4 regions of the Streptomyces sp. SDT5-1 genome follow, and region 1 is predicted to be linked to each of the others. Evidence: riboswitches for the same ligand, from Rfam matches in the RefSeq annotation. Region 1 holds a riboswitch; each other region holds the start of a gene.
The links. Region 1 has a riboswitch for cobalamin ahead of ACTWJ8_RS13935 (prenyltransferase/squalene oxidase repeat-containing protein). Riboswitches for the same ligand answer to the same signal wherever they lie in the genome.

Region 1 (4,864 bases):
CAGGGCGAAGACCAGGCCTTCGAGGGTGACGGGGCCGCCGATGCGGACGCCCTGCGCCCAGTCAGGCAGCGGGACCTCGGGAAGCGTGACCAGGAGGTGGGTGCCGGGGATCGCCGAGCCGAGGAGCGTCGCGAAGACCAGACGGATGCCGAGGACCGCGAGCGCCAGCTTCACGAACGCCCCGTACGAGCGCGCCCACGGCGCCTCGGTGCGGCGCGCCGCCACCACGTAACCCGCGACGCCGATCAGGAGCGCGAGCAGCAGCGGGTTCGTGGTGCGGGACGCGGCCGTGCCGAGGCCGAGCGCCCAGATCCACCAGGCGCCCGGATGCAGGGCGTTGGAGCGGTGCGCCCGCGGGGCGCGCAGCGTACGAGCGGACATCGGGTCAGCCGCGGCGGCGTCGGGCCTGCACGCCCGCCCCGACACCGAGCACGACGACCACGGCGATGCCCGCGATGAGGCCGACGGACGGGCCGGAGTCCCCGGAGTCGCCAGCGTTCTTCTCGGCCGGCTGTCCGGACGCCTTGTCGGTCTTCTCGCCCGACACCTGCTCGCCGCAGCCCGCCTTCGGGTAGCCGGAGATCGCGCACAGCATCGCGCTGCTGTCGTAGCGCAGCGGCTTCGCGACGGCGGCCAGCGCGTCGGCGCTCGTCGCGTCCTCGGCCACCTGCGCGCACGCGGTGCGCGGCTTCGGCGGGGTCTCGCCCGACGGGGCGTCGGCCGCCGTGCCCGCGTCGATGACCAGGGCGATCCGCTTCTCGCCGTCCTTGGCGGGGGTGTCGGCGCAGATCGTGTCGAAGTCCGCGGCGCCGCGCGGCTGCTTCGCGTCCTCGGAGTCCTCGCTCACCGCGAACCGGAAGCCCTGCACGTCCCCGTCCGACGGCTTGGTCTGCGAGGGGCCCGCCGTCGCGTACGTCCATGCCTGCTTGCCGTCCCGCTCCCAGAACGACCAGTACCGGTACCCGGCCGCCTGCGCGGGGGCGGCCGCCACGACGCCGAGCACCAGCGCGAGCAGGCCGAGCAGGAGCCCGGTCCACCTCCGCGCGGTCACGGCTGCTGCTTCTTGCGGCCGCTGAGCAGGAAGCCGGCGCCGACCGCGGCGATGAACATCACGCTGATGATCCACCAGTTGGCTCCGCTGCCGCCGTCGTCCTTCTTCTCGTCGGGGTCGGAGGCGGAGGACTTCGTGGAGGCGGGCTCGGGGCCCGTCTTGTTCAGGGCGCTCACCAGGTCGGTGCCGCCGAAGTCGCGCGGGTCGTTGCCGGTGGCCCGCGCGGCGAAGATCAGCTCGGCGTAGGCGGCGGGTCCGGTCTGCGCGGCCCAGTCCTGCGCGTTCTTCTCCAGCCAGGTGTACGGGTCCTTCGTGTACTTGGTGCCCTCCGCGGCGGCGACGGCGGTGATCGCGTCGGCCGTGTTGCCGTAGTCGGGCTGGTCCTTGGCGCCGGCGAGCTGGGACTTCAGGTACAGGCGCGGCTGGAGCTGGTTCTGGAGGTACACGGCGCCGTTGTGGGCGAGCGCCTTCGCGTCCTTGCCGTCCTCGCAGGTGTACGAGTCCGGGGCGGAGCCCTTGTCGGGCGCGAAGCCGGTGCCGAGGGCGCCGAGCACGCCGGCCGCGGTGGCGTCGGCGTTCGCGGCGAGCCCGCCCTTCTTGTCGGGCTGGTAGGCGAGAGCACCGCCGTCCTCGCCCTTGGAGCACGGCAGGGCGAGGGAGGCGAGGGCGTCGGTCGCGGTCCTCCCCTTGGAGGACTTCACCTCGGACGGCTTCTCGCCCGCCGCGACGAGCGCGCCGACGACGACGGACGTGGAGTTCGCGTCGCTGTCCATGCCGAGGCCGTAGCCCCAGCCTCCGTCGGCGTTCTGGCTCTTCTTCAGCCGGTCGACGCCCTTGGCGACCTCGCCGTCGCGGCCGCCGACCGCGGCGAGGGCCTGGACGGCGGCCGCGGTGGCGTTGCTGTCGATCTTCGTCTTGGTGTCGCAGGGCTTTCCGGGCTCGGCGCGGTAGGCGGCGAAGCCGCCGTTCTCGCACTGCTGGCCCGCCAGCCAGTCGACGGCCTTCGCGGCGGGCTTCACGCCCACCTCGTGCTGCGCGACGAGCGCGAGGGACTGCCGCCACACGCCGTCGTACGTGGGGTCGCCCTTGCCGTAGAGGCCGGACGGGACGGTCACCTTCGGGGAGGGGGAGGCACTGTCCGCGGCCGCGGCGTGCGCGCCCAAGGCGCCGATCGCGATGGTCGCGGCGACGAGCGCGGTGCTGCGGCGCATGTTCATGGTGGGGCGGGCTGCCTCTCCCTGCGGGGAGCGGGGCGGCGCGGCACACGGGGGCACCGGGCGGCTCCGGCTCCGTATTCCTCGACGGTCGTGAGCCGAGCGCGTACGTGCGAGGTGTTCCGGCTCTCACGGTTGCGGGGTCAGCGCCGGATTTGCACCGGCTTCCCCTCGTACGTACGTACTACGACGCCCTAACTGTACCCGGCACCGTGGCCGCGTCCCCTGGGGCTCCGCCGCCTCAGCGGACGTCGACCGGGCCGTCGTCCGCGCCGCCGCGCGGAGCACCCACGTAGCGCTCCACCGCCGAGCCGACGCCGTCCGGGGACTCCCCGGAGAGGTTCTTGCGGACCGAGTCGAGGATCGTGAGGCCCTGGCCGACGAGGCCCGCCGCGATCTCGCCCAGGCCGTCCGCCCCGTTCAGGACGTTGACGTTCGCGCCGGCGAGCCCCGCCGACGCCTCCTTCACGATCTGCGGCAGCTGGTCGATGAGCATCCGGTCGAGCGCCACCCGGTCGTACGACGCCGCGGCCTCCGCCTGGATCTTCGTACGCTCGGCCTCCGCGAGCGCCAGCACCCGGATCCGCTCCGCGTCCGCCTGCGCCGGCTTGACCACCTCGGAGATCAGCTCCTTCTCCCGCAGCTCGGCCTGTTTCAGCGCGAGCTCCGTCTGCGCCTCGAGCACCTCCTGCTGCGCGTGGGCGAGGGCCAGCGGACCCGCCTGCTCGGCCTGCGCCTTGGCGCGGTCCACGTCCGCGTTGTACTCGGCCTGCACGATCGCGGTCTGCCGCGCGTACTCGGCCTGCCGCCGCGACGACTCCTGCTCGGCCTCGGCCGCCGCCTGCGTCGCCTGCGCCTGCGCGATCTTCGCCTGCCGCTGGATGGCCGCCTTGTGCGGGCGCGACATCGCCTCGATGTAGCCGGTGTCGCCGTCGTCGATGGACTGGATCTGGAGCGAGTCGACGTGCAGGCCGATCTTCGCCATCTCCGACTTCGACGTGTCCAGGACCTCCGTCGCCAGCTTCTGGCGTTCCGTGACGATCTCCTCGACCGTCATCGAGCCGATGATCGAACGCAGGTGGCCCGCGAAGATCCGGCCGGTCAGGACCGACATCTGGTCCTGGTCGGAGAGGAAACGCTGACCGGCGTTGACGATCGACTCGTGGTCGTTGCCGACCTTGAACGCGATGACCGCGCGCACGGTCAGGGCGATGCCCTGCCGGGTCACGCACTTCTCGACGACCTCGGCCTCCATCATCGCGAGCGACAGGAAGCGGGTCTTGCGGAACACGGGAAGCACGAACTTCCCGTGTCCGGTGACGACGCGGAACGGAGCTCCCCCAAGTCCCCGCCTGCCGCCCGAGATCAGCATCGCCTCGTCGGGCGCGGGAACGCGATATCCGAACATGCCTGTACGTCTCCTTAGCGGGAGCCGCCCTCGCCACCGGAGAGGAGAGGGTCGTGCCAGGCCATGACCGAGACCTGCCGGCTGCCGCGGGATTCGATCACGAGCACGGTGGCGTGCCGGGGCAGGGGCTCGTCCGAGTACGCGAGAAAGGTCTCGGTCCCGCCCCTGACCTGCACCAGTACCTCGCCCGGACCTTCGGCCCCACGTGTGCCGACGACCAGCTTCCCCGTCCGGCCGACCACAGCCTCGTCCGGCGTCATCGGCGGGTGCCCCCTTGTTGTTCCAGCCTCTTGGGGGCCGAAGATACGCCCCCGTGGGCGCCTCTTCCATGAAAGGCGCGGCAAAGATCGGGGGTGCTAACCGACCGCCGCGTACCGCACGGGGTCGCTGCCCGGGACCTGCTCCACGCGGCCCGTCTTCTCGAGGCGGCGGAGGTGGGCCTCCGCCTCGGAGACCGCGATGTTGCGGGAGCCGTAGGGGATCTGGGCCCAGGGGCGGTTCCACTCCATGCGCTCGGCGAGCTGCCAGGGGGTGAGGGGAGTGGAGAGGAGGCCGAGGAGTCCGGTGAGGCGCTCCTCGTGGTGGTCGAGCAACTCCCGTACGCGGGCCGGGGTGTCGGCGAACGGATGCTGGTGGGCGGGCAGCACCTCCGCCGGGTTCAGGCGCCCGATCCGTTCGAGGGAGTCGAGGTAGTCGCCGAGCGGGTCGGTGACGGTGGCGTCGTCGGGGTCCTCGTAGAGACCGATGTGCGGGGTGATGCCCGGCAGGACGTGGTCGCCGGAGAAGAGCCTGCCGTGGCCCGCGCGGCCCTCCGGGTGCTCCTCCTCCAGGTGCAGGCAGACGTGTCCCGGCGTGTGGCCCGGCGTCCAGATCGCGCGGAGCCTGCGGCCCGGCAGGTCGAGGAGGTCGCCGGGGGTGATGGTGCGGTCCGGCAACGCGGGTGCGAAGCCCGGCAGTTGACGGGGCTTCCCGGAGTCGCGGGCCGCGATCAGCGGGGCGATGTGGTCCTCGGGCGCACCGGCCGCGACCAGCTTCGCCACCATGTACGCGTACCAGCGCGCCGGCTTGTTCTCGCGGGTGCGCCGCACCACCGCGGCGTCCGCCTCGTGCATGGCGATCCACGCCCCGGACGCCTCCCGCACCTTCGCCGACAGGCCGTGGTGGTCCGGGTGGTGGTGCGTGATGAGGACG
Region 2 (4,864 bases), 2.2 Mb from region 1:
GGCCGGTCGCAGGACCCGGTACACGGCCCGCAGCAGCGTGGACTTGCCGCTGCCGTTCGGCCCGACGAGTCCGACGGTCTCGCCCGGACGCGCGGTCAGCGACACGTCGTCGACGAGCCGCCGCGCGCCCGCCGTGAGCGTGAGGTTCTCTACGTGGAGGTCGGCGGCCGTCATCCGACACCTCCCGCGTTCGCTCGCCGCGCGTCCCGTCGCAGCAGCCACAGGAAGAACGGCCCGCCGCACAGCGCCGTCAGCACACCGACCGGGATCTCCATCGGCGCGGCGACCGTCCGCGCGGCGATGTCCGCCCACACCAGGAACACCGCGCCACCGAGCGCGGCCGTCGGCAGGACCCGCCGATGGTCGGCGCCGACGAGCAACCGCACCATGTGCGGCAGCATCAGACCGACGAAGCCGATCGGCCCCGCCGCCGCGACCAGCACCCCGGTGACGAGCGACACCAGGACGAACATGCGCCCGCGGAACCGGGCCACGTCCAGGCCCATCGTCGTGGCCGCCTCCTCGCCCGCGAGCAGCAGGTTCAGGTTCGGCGCCTGCACCATGAGGACACCGATCCCCACGAGCAGCGCGAGACCCGGCAGCCACAGCGAGTTCCACGACACACCGCCCAGCCCGCCGAGCGTCCAGGCGAGGACCGTACGCGCCTCGTTGCCGCGGTCCGTGGTGAGCAGCAGCAGATTCAGCACCGCGCTGAGGATCGAGGCGACGGCGACCCCGGAGAGGACGAGCCGCCCCGACGTGATGCGACCGCCGGTACGGGCGGTGGCGTACACGAGGACGAGCGCACCCAGCGCACCCACGAACGCCGCAGCCGACAGCGACATCGCCCCGAACACACCCACCCCGAACACGAGGACCGCGACCGCGCCCAGCGAGGCACCGGACGAGACACCAAGGAGATACGGCTCGGCGAGCGGATTGCGCACCAGGGCTTGCAGGGCCGTGCCGACGACCGCGAGCCCGGCGCCGGTGACGGCCCCGAGCAGCACGCGCGGCGCCCGCACGTCGAGCACGATCGTCTCCCGCGCCCGCGACCAGTCCGCGTCGCCCCACCAGTCGGCGCCCAGCGCGTGCGTGACGATGCCCCACACCTGGCCGACAGGCACGTGCACGGAACCGATGGCGACTCCGGCCGTGAGGGACACCAGCAACAGGGCGGTCAGTACGACAAAGGTGGCGGTGAGCCGCGCCCCCTGGCCGACGCGCCGCCGTTCCCGTACGCCGGTTGACGGCTTCCCGGCCACCGCGGGCGGCGCGGTCACGCGAAGCTCCCCGGGTGCAGCCCGCGCGCAAGGCCCTCCACCGCGTAGGCCGAGCGGACCCCGACGAGCGTCGCGGTCAACGGCAGCACCACGAACCGCTTGTGCTTGATGGCCGGTACGTCGGCGAGGGCGGGCTGTGCGAGCAGGTACCGCTTCTTCTGCGCCACGCTCTTGTCGCCCGCGTAGTCGTAGATGGCGATCACCTCGGGCCTGCGGTCGACGACCTGCTCCCAGGAGACGTCCCCGAACACGTCGTCCAGGTCGGCGAAGACATTGCGCCCGCCCGCCAGCCGGATCAGCTGCGTGCCAAGGCCCTTGCCGCCCGCCGTGAACGCGGACTTGTCGCCGCTGTCGTACACGAACACGGGGACGTCCGCCGCGTCCCGTACGGCGGCGCTCGCCTTCGCCACCCGTCGACGCAGGTCGGAGACGAGGGCGTCGGCACGCTTCGAGACACCGAAGATCCTGCCGATGGTGCGGATCTCGGCGTAGGTGTCCTCCATGGTCACGTTCTTCTCGCCGCAGTACTCGCGGTTGAGGTACGTGTCGATCCCGGCGTCGGCGAAGGCCTTGCGGGAGCGGCCCTCCTTCTCGTCGAAGGCGCTGCTGTAGCCGCCGTAGACGAAGTCGGGTTCGGCTTCGAGGACCTTCTCGAACGAGGGCGCCTTCGCGGCCAGTTGAGGAACGGACCGGAAGTCCTCGCGCAGGCCCGGCAGGACGGCGGAGTCGGGAAATGCCGTGCCGACCATGCGGTCCTTCAGGCCGAGAGAGAGCAGGAGTTCGGCCGGGTGCTGATGGATGGTCACGACGCGGGACGGCGGCCGTTCGTACGTCGTCCTGACGCCGCAGTTGTCGATGGTGACGGGGAAGCCCTTCGCGGCCGACGACCGGGAGCCTTCGGCGCCCGCGGTGTCCGATCCGGACGGGCCGCATCCGACGGTGAGCAGCAGCGACGCCGACAACGCGACGACCGCGGCCGTGAGGCGCCGCGTGGCGAACCGCCGCCGACGCACACGGGATTGAGCAAGGGCATGAGGACGGTACGGGCCGTCGTACACGTGAAGCCTCCTACGGAGTCCGCGCTCCTCGGAATGGGCCCGCGACGGGCCAGTGACCTGACTCCCGGGCGGCGTTGACGCGCGCTGCCCGGTCACAGTGGCGGGACCGTGCCGGATTCGCACCGGCTTCCTGTCTCCCGTCGCGGCGATGACCCGGTGATAGTACGCAGTGCCGGGCGAAAGGCAAAGGCGGAGCAAAAGGGGGTGGCGGATGCAAAGATGGACCGGCCATGACGACAGGTTGGGGTGCCAGGGCAGGACGGGCCGCGGTGTTCGCGGCCGTCTGCGTGCTGCTCACATCCCTGGGGCACGCCCTCATGTCCGGCGACACCGTGCCGTGGTGGGCCTTGGGCGGAGGATTCGTCGTCGCCGGGGGAGCGGCGTACGGGGTGGGCGGCCGTGAGCGGGGGCTGCTGCCGGTGGTGGGGCTCGCGGTGGCGTCGCAGGCGGTGCTGCATGTCTTCTTCTCGTGGACGCAGGGCGTCGGGCACTCGGTGAACTCAGCGGAGTCACTGGGTACGGCCGGGATGCCGACGACGCCCGCGATGGAACACTCGAGCCATGCCATGCATGGGATGCACGGCATGGCCGACACATCGGCCACTGACATGTCGGTCGGCGGCATGTCAGGCACCGGCATGCTCCTGGCCCACCTGCTGGCGGCCGTCCTGAGCGGGCTCTGGCTCGCGTACGGCGAACAGGCCGCGTTCCGCATCGCGCGCTGCGCCGCCCGCCACCTCCTCGCACCTCTCAACCTCCCGCTCCGCCTCCCAACTCCCGTCCACCGCCCTCGCATTCACGTCCGCCGCACGCGCGACGACCGCACACCGCGTGTCCTCCTCCTCGCGGACACGATCACCTCCAGGGGCCCACCCGCAGGGCACGCTGTCGCCTGACGACAGCCGGTTCACCCGAGGCTGCGCCCCGCACCCTCGGGCATCGGTCGTGCGCCCGCGCGACCGTTTCCCCCTGCAACGCGCCGGATCCGGACGCGCCGAGGGCCACACGGCCCGCGCCCGGACATCGCGCTGCCCGAAACTGGAGGACCACGTTGTCCATCACCTCGGAAACCACCCCCGAATCCCGCCCGGAGGAGGAGAGTCCCCGCACCCCGCCGGGAACCCGCTCGGCCTGGGCGTCCCTGCGCCCGCTGGTCCTGCGAATGCACTTCTACGCGGGGGTGTTCGTCGCCCCGTTCCTGCTCGTCGCAGCGCTCACGGGCCTGCTCTACGCGGGCTCGTTCCAGGCCGAGAAGCTCGTGTACGCCCATGAGTTGACGGTTCCCGTCGGCAAGGCCGAGCTGCCGATCGCGGACCAGGTGGCTGCCGCGCGCAAGGCCCACCCGGAGGGAGAGCTCAGCGCCGTGCGCCCCTCGCCCGAGCCCGGGGCGACGACCCGCGTCCTGCTGTCCGGCGTGCCGGATGTCGACGCCGACCACACCCTCGCGGTGTTCGTGAACCCGTACGACGGGGAGGTGCGCGGCGCCCTCGAACAGTACGGCTCCACCGGCGCGCTGCCCCTGCGCACCTGGATCGACGAGCTGCACCGCGACCTCCACCTGGGCCAAGTGGGCCGCCTCTACAGCGAGTTCGCGGCCAGCTGGATGTGGGTCATCGCGGGCGGCGGCCTCGTCCTCTGGTTCGGCCGCCGCCGTTCACGCCGAGCCATCCGCGGCACGAGCGGCCGCAGGCGCACCCTGTCCCTGCACGGTTCGGTGGGTGTCTGGGCGGCGCTCGGACTCTTCTTCCTGTCCGCGACGGGCCTGACCTGGTCGACGTACGCCGGGGCCAACGTCACCGACCTGCGCGAGGCGCTCGGCCAGACGACGCCGACCGTCTCGACGTCCACGGTCTCCTCGGCCCCCGCCGACTCCGGCGGGGAGCACGCGGGCCACGGCATGGGCGGCGGCGGGACCGGCGCCGCGGGCGCCGACGGAGGCGCAGGCCTGAACACCGTACTGAAGGCGGCCCGCTCCGAGGGCCTCTCGAACCCCGTGGAGATCGTCCCACCCGCCGACCCCTCCTCCGCGCACGTCGTGCAGCAGATCCAGCGGAGCTGGCCGGAGAAGCAGGACGCCGTCGCCGTCGACCAGGCGAGCGGGCGGGTCACGGACGTGGTGCGGTTCGCCGACTACCCGGTGCTCGCGAAGCTGTCCCGCTGGGGCATCGACCTGCACACCGGCAGCCTGTTCGGACTCGCCAACCAGATCGCCCTCGCCGTTCTCGCCCTCGCGGTGGTCGCGCTCATCGTGTGGGGCTACCGCATGTGGTGGCAGCGCGGGCGCGGCGCCGCGTTCGGCCGGCCGATCCAGCGCGGCGCCTGGCAGCACGTACCGCCGTACTTCCTGGTGTCGTTGATGGTGGCGGTCACCCTGCTCGGGTGCTTCCTGCCGCTGCTCGGCATCCCGCTCGCTGCGTTCCTGCTGTGCGACATCGCGCTGGGTGAGATCGCGTACCGGCGCGGCAAGCGGACGTACGCACCGGCGGCCTGAGGAGGCAGCCTTCGGCCGCACGACCCCGCCTG
Region 3 (4,864 bases), 2.5 Mb from region 1:
CTGCCGCGCCTGTGGTCGGTCTCGCACAAGCACGGGTACGTGACGACCTCGGACTTCGTGCGCGGGCGCTTCGGCTCGAAGGGCCTCTCGCTCGCGGTCGCGGTCACCGGCATCCTCGCCACGATGCCGTACATCGCGCTCCAGCTGGTCGGCATCCAGGCCGTGCTCGACGTGATGGGCGTCGGCGGCGGCGAGAACACCAACTGGTTCATCAAGGACCTGCCGCTGCTGATCGCCTTCGGCGTGCTGGCCGCGTACACGTACTCGTCCGGACTCCGCGCCCCCGCGCTGATCGCGTTCGTCAAGGACACCCTGATCTACATCGTGATCGCGGTGGCCATCATCTACATCCCGATCAAGCTGGGCGGCTTCGAGCACATCTTCGCCGCGGCGAGCGACAAGTTCGACGCCGCGAACGAGGCGGCGGGCAAGCCGGTCGCCGGACTCGCGCCGGGCTCCTCGGGCACGTGGACGTACGCGACGCTCGCGCTCGGCTCCGCCCTGGCGCTGTTCATGTACCCGCACTCGATCACCGCGACGCTCTCCTCGAAGAGCCGCGAGGTGATCCGCCGCAACACCACGATCCTGCCGCTGTACTCGCTGATGCTGGGCCTGCTGGCGCTGCTCGGGTTCATGGCGATCGCCGCCGGGATCAAGGTGCAGAACGGCCAGTTGGCGATCCCGCAGCTGTTCGAGGACATGTTCCCCGACTGGTTCACCGGCGTGGCGTTCGCGGCCATCGGCATCGGCGCGCTCGTCCCCGCGGCCATCATGTCCATCGCCGCGGCGAACCTGTTCACGCGCAACATCTACAAGGACTTCCTCAAGCCGGACGCGACGCCCGAGCAGGAGACCAAGGTCTCCAAGCTGGTCTCGCTGCTGGTGAAGGTGGGCGCGCTCGCCTTCGTCCTCACGATGGACAAGACGGTCGCGATCAACTTCCAGCTCCTCGGCGGCATCTGGATCCTGCAGACCTTCCCGGCCCTGGTCGGCGGCCTGTTCACGCGCTGGTTCCACCGCTGGGCGCTGCTCGCCGGCTGGGCGGTCGGCATGGTCTACGGCACTCTCGCCGCGTACGGGGTGGCCTCGCCGACGCAGGCCCACTTCGGCGGCTCCTCGGCGGAGATCCCCGGGATCGGCCAGATCGGCTACATCGGCATGACGGCGTTCGTCCTCAACGTCCTCGTCACGGTCGTCCTGACCTTCGTCCTGAAGGCCGTGAAGGCCCCGGACGGCGTCGACGAGACGTCCCCCGCGGACTACACGGCGGACGCGGGCGACAAGGGCGTCCAGGTCGACCTGCCGACCGTCGGCGCGGGCTCAGGACACTAGTCACGCGGTTACCGGTACAGGTGTCGGGCCCCTCCGTCGCGGAGGGGCCCGACGCGTTTCCGGGAAAGCATTGCGGGCACCGCCGCACGTCACGTAACCATGACGACGTGATCAGAACTGTGCGCCCCGAAGAGTACGCCGACCTCGGTGAGTTGATCGCCCGCGCCTACCTCGGCAGCGGGCTCCTCGCGGACGGCGAGAACGACTGGTACGCCGCCCAGCTGCGCGACGTCGAGAAGCGCGCGCAGCAGGCCGAGGTGCTCGTCGCCGAGGGCCCTGAGGGCCGCATCCTCGGCGGCGTCACGTACGTCCCCACGCACGACCACCCGTACGCGGAGGTGTCACGGCCCGGCGAGGCCGAGTTCCGGATGCTCGCGGTGGCGGTCGAGGCGCGCGGCAAGGGCGTCGGCGAGGCGCTCGTGCGGGCCGTGGTCGAGCGGGCGCGGGCGGCCGGGAAGAAGGCCGTGGTGCTGTGCACGCAGCCCGTGGCGACGGCCTCGCACCGGCTCTACGAACGCCTCGGCTTCACCCGGATCCCGGACCGCGACTGGGACCCGATCCCGGAAGTGACGCTGCGGGCGTACGAGTTGAGGCTCTAGCCGGTCCGGCCTCCGGGCCGCGCCGACACAACATATGGGGCTGACGCGAAAGCCCGACACAACATGTATGCTCGCTCTCGCTGTCGCCGCAGGGGAATCCGGTGCGAATCCGGAACTGTCCCGCAACGGTGTGCGTAGGCGTACAAAAACGCCCGCGCGAGTCCGATGACCTGCCGACGGTACGCCCGAGCCGCCCGGCCCGGGCGTCGACGACGTCCGGGCCTCGCGGAAAGGGCCGGTGGACGAGGGCCCGTGCGCCCGCGCTGCCACCTCCTCCCCGCAGGCCCCGAGCCGAGCGAGGGAGAGCCTCCACGTGACCATCGCGCCGCCCGCCGAACCGGTCTCAGCCACCCCCGAGGACGGCCCGGGTGCAGCCCTGCTGCGCACCCTGACCGAGCTGACCGCCGACCTCCCCGACGCCGACCCCGGCAGAGTCGCCGCCGCCGCGCTGCGCGGCCGTTCGGCGCGGGGCTCCGCCGGGGCAGTCACCGCGGAGCTGCGCGATCTCGCCACGGAGGCCGCGGCCGGTCTGATCTCCGAGGACCCGGACTACTCCCGGCTCGCCGCCCGCCTGCTCACCCGTTCCATCGCCGCCGAGGCCGCCTCGCAGGGCGTCACGTCCTTCACCGAGTCGGTCGCGGTCGGCCACCGCGAGGGCCTGATCGCGGACCGCACCGCCGAGTTCGTCCGGGTGCACGCGGCGCGCCTCGACGCGCTGATCGACACCGCGGGCGACGACCGCTTCGGCTACTTCGGCCTGCGCACCCTGCACAGCCGCTATCTGCTGCGCCACCCGATCACCCGGCACGTCATCGAGACCCCGCAGCACTTCATGCTGCGCGTGGCCGCGGGGCTCGCCGAGGACGACTCCGTGCGCGCCCTGGAGGAGGTGGGGTCGCTGTACGGCCTGATGAGCCGCCTGGACTATCTGCCCTCCTCCCCCACCCTCTTCAACTCCGGCACCCGGCACCCCCAGATGTCGAGCTGCTACCTGCTCGACTCGCCGCTGGACGAGCTCGACTCGATCTACGACCGGTACCACCAGGTCGCCCGGCTCTCGAAGCACGCGGGCGGCATCGGCCTCTCGTACTCCCGCGTCCGCAGCCGCGGTTCGCTGATCCGCGGCACGAACGGGCACTCCAACGGCATCGTGCCGTTCCTGAAGACGCTCGACGCGTCGGTGGCGGCGGTGAACCAGGGCGGCCGCCGCAAGGGCGCGGCGGCGGTCTACCTGGAGACCTGGCACTCCGACATCGAGGAGTTCCTGGAGCTGCGCGACAACACCGGCGAGGACGCGCGCCGCACCCACAACCTCAACCTGGCCCACTGGATCCCGGACGAGTTCATGCGCCGCGTGAACGCGGACGAGCCGTGGTCGCTGTTCTCCCCCGCCGACGTGCCCGAGCTCGTCGACCTGTGGGGCGCGGAGTTCGACGCCGCGTACCGCAGGGCCGAGGCCGAGGGGAAGGCGCAGCGGACGGTGCCCGCCCGCGATCTGTACGGCCGGATGATGCGCACCCTCGCGCAGACCGGCAACGGCTGGCTGACCTTCAAGGACGCCGCCAACCGCACCGCCAACCAGACGGCCGAGCCCGGTCACACGGTCCACTCGTCGAACCTCTGCACGGAGATCCTGGAGGTGACGGACGACGGCGAGACGGCCGTCTGCAACCTCGGGTCCGTGAACCTCGGCGCCTTCGTCGCCGACGGCGGCATCGACTGGGAGCGGCTCGACGAGACGGTCCGCACGGCCGTCACGTTCCTCGACCGCGTCGTCGACATCAACTTCTACCCGACCGACCAGGCGGGCCGCTCCAACGCGCGCTGGCGGCCGGTGGGCCTGGGCGCCATGGGCCTCCAGGACGTCTTCTTCAAGCTGCGGCTGCCGTTCGACTCGGCCGAGGCGAAGGCCCTGTCCACGCGGATCCAGGAGCGCATCATGCTCGCCGCGTACGAGGCGTCGGCCGACCTCGCCGAGCGCAATGGCCCGCTGCCCGCCTGGGAGAAGACCCGTACGGCGCGCGGTGTGCTGCACCCCGACCACTACGACGTACAGCTGACGTGGCCGGAGCGCTGGGCGGCGCTGCGGGAACGTATCGCCGACGTCGGCATGCGCAACTCGCTGCTCCTCGCCATCGCGCCGACCGCCACGATCGCCTCGATCGCCGGCGTCTACGAGTGCATCGAGCCGCAGGTCTCCAACCTGTTCAAGCGGGAGACGCTGTCCGGCGAGTTCCTCCAGATCAACGGGTACCTGATCGACGAGCTCAAGGCGCTCGGCGTGTGGGACGCGCAGACCCGCGAGGCGCTGCGCGAGTCCAACGGCTCGGTGCAGGGCTTCACCTGGATCCCCGACGAGGTCCGGGCGCTGTACCGCACGGCGTGGGAGATCCCGCAGCGCGGCCTCATCGACATGGCGGCGGCGCGCACCCCGTTCCTCGACCAGGCCCAGTCCCTGAACCTCTTCATGGAGACGCCGACCATCGGCAAGCTCTCCTCGATGTACGCGTACGCCTGGAAGTCGGGCCTGAAGACGACGTACTACCTGCGCTCGCGCCCCGCGACGCGCATCGCGCGGGCCGCCGCCCGCGTCCAGCCGGCGGAGCCCGACGCCGTCGCCTGCTCCCTGGAAAACCCCGAGTCCTGCGAGGCCTGCCAGTAATGACCACCTCTCCCGAGACCACTGAGAAGAACCTGCTCGACCCGGGCTTCGAACTGACCCTGCGCCCCATGCGCTACCCGGACTTCTACGAGCGCTACCGCGACGCGATCAAGAACACGTGGACGGTCGAGGAGGTCGACCTCCACTCGGACGTCGCCGACCTCGCGAAGCTGTCGCCGGGCGAGCAGCACATGATCGGCCGCCTGGTCGCGTTCTTCGCGACGGGCGACTCGATCGTGGCGAACAACCTGGTCCTCACCCTCTACAAGCA
Region 4 (4,864 bases), 1.7 Mb from region 1:
CGAGCGCCCCGAGGAGGTCACCGACATGCGCCGCTCGGTGCGCGGCGAGGTCTACGCCTCGACGTTCGACCGCCCAGCCAAGGCGCACATCGCGCTCGCCGAACTCGCCGTCGAGCGCGCCAAGCGGCTCACCGAGCGGGGCCGCGACGTGGTGATCCTCCTCGACTCCCTGACCCGCCTGTGCCGCGCGTACAACAACGCCGCGTCGACCAGTGGCCGCACCCTGTCGGGCGGCGTCGACGCGGCGGCCCTGCACGGGCCGAAGCGGTTCTTCGGCGCGGCCCGCGACGCCGAGGAGGCCGGATCCCTGACGATCCTCGCCACCGCCCTCGTCGACACCGGCTCCCGCGCCGACGACTACTACTTCGAGGAGCTCAAGAGCACCGGCAACATGGAGCTGCGCCTCGACCGCACCCTCGCCCAGCGCCGCGTCCACCCCGCCGTCGACCTCACCCCGTCCGGCACCCGCCGCGAGGAGCTGCTGCAGCCGGCAGCCGAGCTGTCCGTCGTCCGGGGCCTGCGGCGGGCCCTGCAGACCCGGGACCCGTACGCGTCGTACGAGGCGCTGATCGAGAAGCTGCGGCAGAGCCCGGACAACGCCGCGTTCCTGCGCCAGGCGCACTCCACGGTGCCCGGGGCCAGGCCCTGACCCCGGATGCGTAATACTCGACCCATGAACGCGCGCGTTACACGCCGCGGAGGAGCACCGGCCGTCACGGTCCGGCGGGCCACCGCACAGGACGCCCGGCGCCTCACCCGCCTCGTGCGTGGCTCCAGCGCCTACCGGGACCCGTACGCCTCCATGGTCGCCGGGTACCGGGTGGGCCCGGACTACATAGAGGCGCACCCGGTGCATGTGGCCGTGGACGAGGCCGACGGGCGGGTGCTCGGTTTCTACGCGCTGCTGCTCGCGCCGCGGGAGCTCGACCTGATGTTCGTCGCGGACGAGGCGCAGGGCCGCGGCATCGGCCGGCTGCTCATCGCGCACATGCTGGCACAGGCCGTCGGCGCGGGCCTCGACCATGTGCGGGTCGTCGCGCATCCGCCCGCCGAGGGCTTCTACCGGAGCATGGGCGCGCGCCGGACCGGCACGGTGGCCGCCCGCCCGCCGGCCGTCGCCTGGGACCGGCCCGAACTCGAATTCGCCGTTCCCCCGGCGGCCTGAGGGGTTCCGCCCTTGCCCGGCACGGCGCACACTCGTGGTCGTCGGGATGCGGCAAGGAGGCCACATTGGGCAGCAGTCAGGCACGCGCCGAGGCGTTCGACGTCATCGTGGAGATCCCCCAGGGGTCCCGGAACAAGTACGAGATGGACCACGACCTCGGCCGGATCCGGCTCGACCGGATGCTGTTCACGTCGACGCAGTACCCCGCGGACTACGGCTACGTCGACGGCACGCTCGGCGGCGACGGCGACCCGCTGGACGCGCTCGTCCTGACCGGCGACGCGACGTTCCCCGGCTGCGCCATCGAGTGCCGCGCCATCGGGATGTTCGTGATGAGCGACGAGAAGGGCCCGGACGAGAAGATCCTGTGCGTGCCCGCGCACGACCCGCGGCACGACGCGACCCGGGACATCGAGGACATCCCGGAGTTCGACCGCCTGGAGATCACCCATTTCTTCGAGGTCTACAAGGACCTGGAGCCGGGCAAATCGGTCGACGGCTCGCACTGGGAGGGCCGCGAGAAGGCCTACGAGGAGATCCGCCGGGCCCGGGAGCGGGCCGCGCGGTAGGTAGTAGGGTGGTCGGGCCGTGGTGCTCGGGAAGACCGGTGACAGCCCTTCAGGGGCCCATTCCGGAGCGGCCCTCGCCACTGTGATCGGGTTCCGGACAGCGACGTCCGGGGCGCGTCGTTCCATCCTGTGCGCCACTGGCGGCCGTCGGCCGCTGGGAAGGCCGGAGCGACGGGCACACCCGTAAGCCAGGAGACCGGCCACGGCATCTCACGAAGTGATCCACGAGGTGCTGGAGCGTGATCGACGCATGACCCTGCCCGGGAACTCCCCGAATCTCCTGAATTCCCCCTCCCCTGCCTTCCGTTGGCGCCGCGAGGACACGCTGCGCACGGCGGGCCTGATCGCGGTGATCGCCGCGCTGCACGTCGTCGCGTTCGGCGTGCTCTTCCTGCTCGTCGTCCCCGAGCACTACGAAGTGGGCAACAAGGCCTTCGGCATCGGCCTCGGCATCACGGCGTACACGCTCGGCATGCGGCACGCGTTCGACGCCGACCACATCGCGGCCATCGACAACACCACCCGCAAGCTGATGGCGGACGGCAAGCGGCCCGTCTCTGTCGGCTTCTGGTTCGCGCTCGGCCACTCCAGCGTGGTGGTCGTGCTCGCGGCCCTCGTCGCGGGCGGCACGGCGCTCGCGACCACCCTGACGAGCGACGACTCCCCCACCCACCAAGTGCTCGGCGTCGTCGGTACGACCGTCTCCGGCACCTTCCTGTACCTCATCGCCGCGCTCAACCTCGTCGCCCTGATGGGCATCCTCAAGGTCTTCAAGGCGATGCGCGCGGGCTCGTACGACGAGCGGAAGCTCGAGCAGCACCTGGACTCGCGCGGGTTCATGAACCGGATCCTCGGCCGCTTCACCAAGTCCATCACCCGCCCCGGGCAGATGTTCCCGCTCGGCTTCCTCTTCGGGCTCGGCTTCGACACCGCGACCGAGGTGACGCTGATGGTGATGGCGGGCAGCGGCGCCGCGGCGGGCCTGCCCTGGTACGCGATCCTGTGCCTTCCGCTGCTGTTCGCCGCGGGCATGAGCCTGTTCGACACGCTCGACGGCACGTTCATGAACTTCGCCTACCAGTGGGCGTTCTCGAACCCGGTGCGCAAGGTGTTCTACAACCTCACCATCACCGGTCTGTCGATCGCGGTCGCGTTCTTCATCGGGACGATCGAACTCGTGGGCGTGCTCCACGACAAGCTGGACCTCAGCGACGCGGTGACCGGCTGGATCGCCGGTCTCGACCTCGACAACGTCGGGTACGTCATCGTTGGCCTGTTCGTCGTCGTGTGGGCGGCGGCGATCGCCTACTGGCGGCTGGCGCGGGTCGAGCAGCGATGGTCGGCGCGGGTGGCCGACGCCGGGTAATTCGGTTGCCGGGATGCGCGGCGCGCTGCTGCACTGATTCCCGTGCGGCACGAGTCGCGCATCCCGACCGTGAGGACCGATCCATGCGCGCTGCAGTCACGTTCCTTCCGAGGGCCACCGCGGATTCCGCCGCCGTGGCATTCCCTTCCTTCGAGGACTCGACTGCCCGTGGCATTGCTGAATCTTGGAATTCTCGCGCACGTAGACGCCGGTAAGACCAGCCTGACCGAGCGGCTCCTGCACTCGGCCGGGGTGATCGACGAGCTCGGCCGGGTCGACGACGGGAGCACCCGCACGGACTCCCTGGACCTGGAGCGCCGGCGCGGCATCACCATCAAGGCGGCCGTGGTGTCGTTCCCGGTCGGCGGCACCACCGTCAACCTGGTGGACACACCGGGTCACCCGGACTTCATCGCCGAGGTCGAGCGCGTGCTCGGCGTGCTCGACGGGGCGGTGCTCGTCGTCTCCGCCGTGGAGGGCGTCCAGGCGCAGACCCGCGTCCTGATGCGGACGCTGCGCCGACTGCGCATCCCCACCGTGGTGTTCGTCAACAAGGTCGACCGGCGCGGCGCCCGGGAGGCCACGCTCCTCGACGACCTGCGCCGCAAGCTCACACCCGCCGTGGTCCCGATGAACACGGTGACCGGCGGCCTCGGCGACCGCTCCGCGCGCTGCGTCCCGTACGCCGCCGGGGACGCGGACCACCGCGCCCGCCTGGTCGACGTGCTCTCGGCCCGCGACGACGGCCTCCTGGAGGCGTACGTCAAGGACGAGGAGTCGGTGACGTACGGCAGGCTGTGGGACGCGCTCGCCGAGCAGACGGCGCGGGCGCAGGCCCATCCGGTGTACTTCGGCTCGGCGATGACGGGCGCGGGGGTCGACGCCCTCGTGGACGGCGTCACGCGGCTGCTTCCGGCCGCGGAGGAGCGGCACCGACTGCCGCTCTCCGCCCGGGTGTTCAAGGTGGAGCGCGGACCGGCCGGCGAGAAGATCGCGTACGCCCGTGTCTTCACCGGGACGCTGCGGGTGCGCGAGCGCCTCGCGCTGCCCGGCGGCGGCGAGGAGCGGCTGACGGGAGTACGGGTCTTCGCGGACGGGGCGGACGTCCCGGCGGCGGAGGCCGGGCCCGGGAGGGTGGCGCGACTGTGGGGGCTCGGCGGCGTGCGCGTCGGCGACGACCTCGGAGAGCCTCGAGCACCGGTCGAGGAACACCACTTCGCGCCGCCGACCCTGGAGACGGTCGTCGAGCCCGAGCGGCCCGGCCTGCGCGGCGCCCTGCTCGCCGCGCTCACCCAGCTCGCCGAGCAGGACCCGCTGATCGGCCTGCGCCAGGACGACGTCCGCCAGGAGATCTTCCTGTCGCTCTACGGCGAGGTGCAGAAGGAGGTCGTCCAGGCCACGCTCGCCGAGGAGTTCGGGCTCGACGTCACGTTCCGCGCGACGACGCCGCTGTGCGTCGAGCGGCCGACGGGATCGGGCGAGGCGGCCGAGGCCATGAAGGACGAGGGCAACCCGTTCCTCGCGACCATCGGACTGCGCGTCGACCCGGCGCCGGTCGGCTCCGGCGTCGCGTTCCGGCTCGGCATCGAACTCGGCTCGCTGCCCATGGCGTTCATCAAGGCCGTCGAGGAGACCGTGCACGAGACCCTGGGCCAGGGGCTGCTCGGCTGGCGGGTCACGGACTGCACGGTGACGCTGTTCCGCTCCGGGTACGCGCCGCGGCAGAGCCACGCGCACGCCGTCTTCGACAAGTCGATGTCGAGC

Region 2: another riboswitch for cobalamin. It lies ahead of ACTWJ8_RS03615 (ABC transporter substrate-binding protein); the one in region 1 lies ahead of ACTWJ8_RS13935 (prenyltransferase/squalene oxidase repeat-containing protein).
Region 3: another riboswitch for cobalamin. It lies ahead of ACTWJ8_RS25485 (ribonucleoside-diphosphate reductase subunit alpha); the one in region 1 lies ahead of ACTWJ8_RS13935 (prenyltransferase/squalene oxidase repeat-containing protein).
Region 4: another riboswitch for cobalamin. It lies ahead of ACTWJ8_RS06130 (HoxN/HupN/NixA family nickel/cobalt transporter); the one in region 1 lies ahead of ACTWJ8_RS13935 (prenyltransferase/squalene oxidase repeat-containing protein).

The regions. Positions count from the first base shown of each region.
Region 1 covers NZ_CM125963.1:2,974,856-2,979,719, reverse strand. Annotated here, with positions in the region: gene ACTWJ8_RS13945 (energy-coupling factor transporter transmembrane component T) at 1-381, opposite strand, end outside; gene ACTWJ8_RS13940 (SCO2322 family protein) at 386-1,051, opposite strand; gene ACTWJ8_RS13935 (prenyltransferase/squalene oxidase repeat-containing protein) at 1,048-2,268, opposite strand; adenosylcobalamin-variant (AdoCbl-variant) riboswitch at 2,373-2,449, opposite strand; gene ACTWJ8_RS13930 (flotillin family protein) at 2,507-3,673, opposite strand; gene ACTWJ8_RS13925 (hypothetical protein) at 3,688-3,933, opposite strand; gene ACTWJ8_RS13920 (MBL fold metallo-hydrolase) at 4,030-4,864, opposite strand, start outside.
Region 2 covers NZ_CM125963.1:768,185-773,048, reverse strand. Annotated here, with positions in the region: gene ACTWJ8_RS03625 (ABC transporter ATP-binding protein) at 1-174, opposite strand, end outside; gene ACTWJ8_RS03620 (FecCD family ABC transporter permease) at 171-1,283, opposite strand; gene ACTWJ8_RS03615 (ABC transporter substrate-binding protein) at 1,280-2,341, opposite strand; cobalamin riboswitch at 2,372-2,513, opposite strand; gene ACTWJ8_RS03610 (hypothetical protein) at 2,572-3,237, shown strand; gene ACTWJ8_RS03605 (PepSY-associated TM helix domain-containing protein) at 3,393-4,832, shown strand.
Region 3 covers NZ_CM125963.1:5,494,997-5,499,860, reverse strand. Annotated here, with positions in the region: gene mctP (monocarboxylate uptake permease MctP) at 1-1,332, shown strand, start outside; gene ACTWJ8_RS25490 (GNAT family N-acetyltransferase) at 1,440-1,931, shown strand; cobalamin riboswitch at 1,993-2,123, shown strand; gene ACTWJ8_RS25485 (ribonucleoside-diphosphate reductase subunit alpha) at 2,245-4,593, shown strand; gene ACTWJ8_RS25480 (ribonucleotide-diphosphate reductase subunit beta) at 4,593-4,864, shown strand, end outside.
Region 4 covers NZ_CM125963.1:1,288,806-1,293,669, forward strand. Annotated here, with positions in the region: gene rho (transcription termination factor Rho) at 1-649, shown strand, start outside; gene ACTWJ8_RS06120 (GNAT family N-acetyltransferase) at 674-1,165, shown strand; gene ACTWJ8_RS06125 (inorganic diphosphatase) at 1,231-1,734, shown strand; cobalamin riboswitch at 1,738-1,953, shown strand; gene ACTWJ8_RS06130 (HoxN/HupN/NixA family nickel/cobalt transporter) at 1,985-3,100, shown strand; gene ACTWJ8_RS06135 (GTP-binding protein) at 3,269-4,864, shown strand, end outside.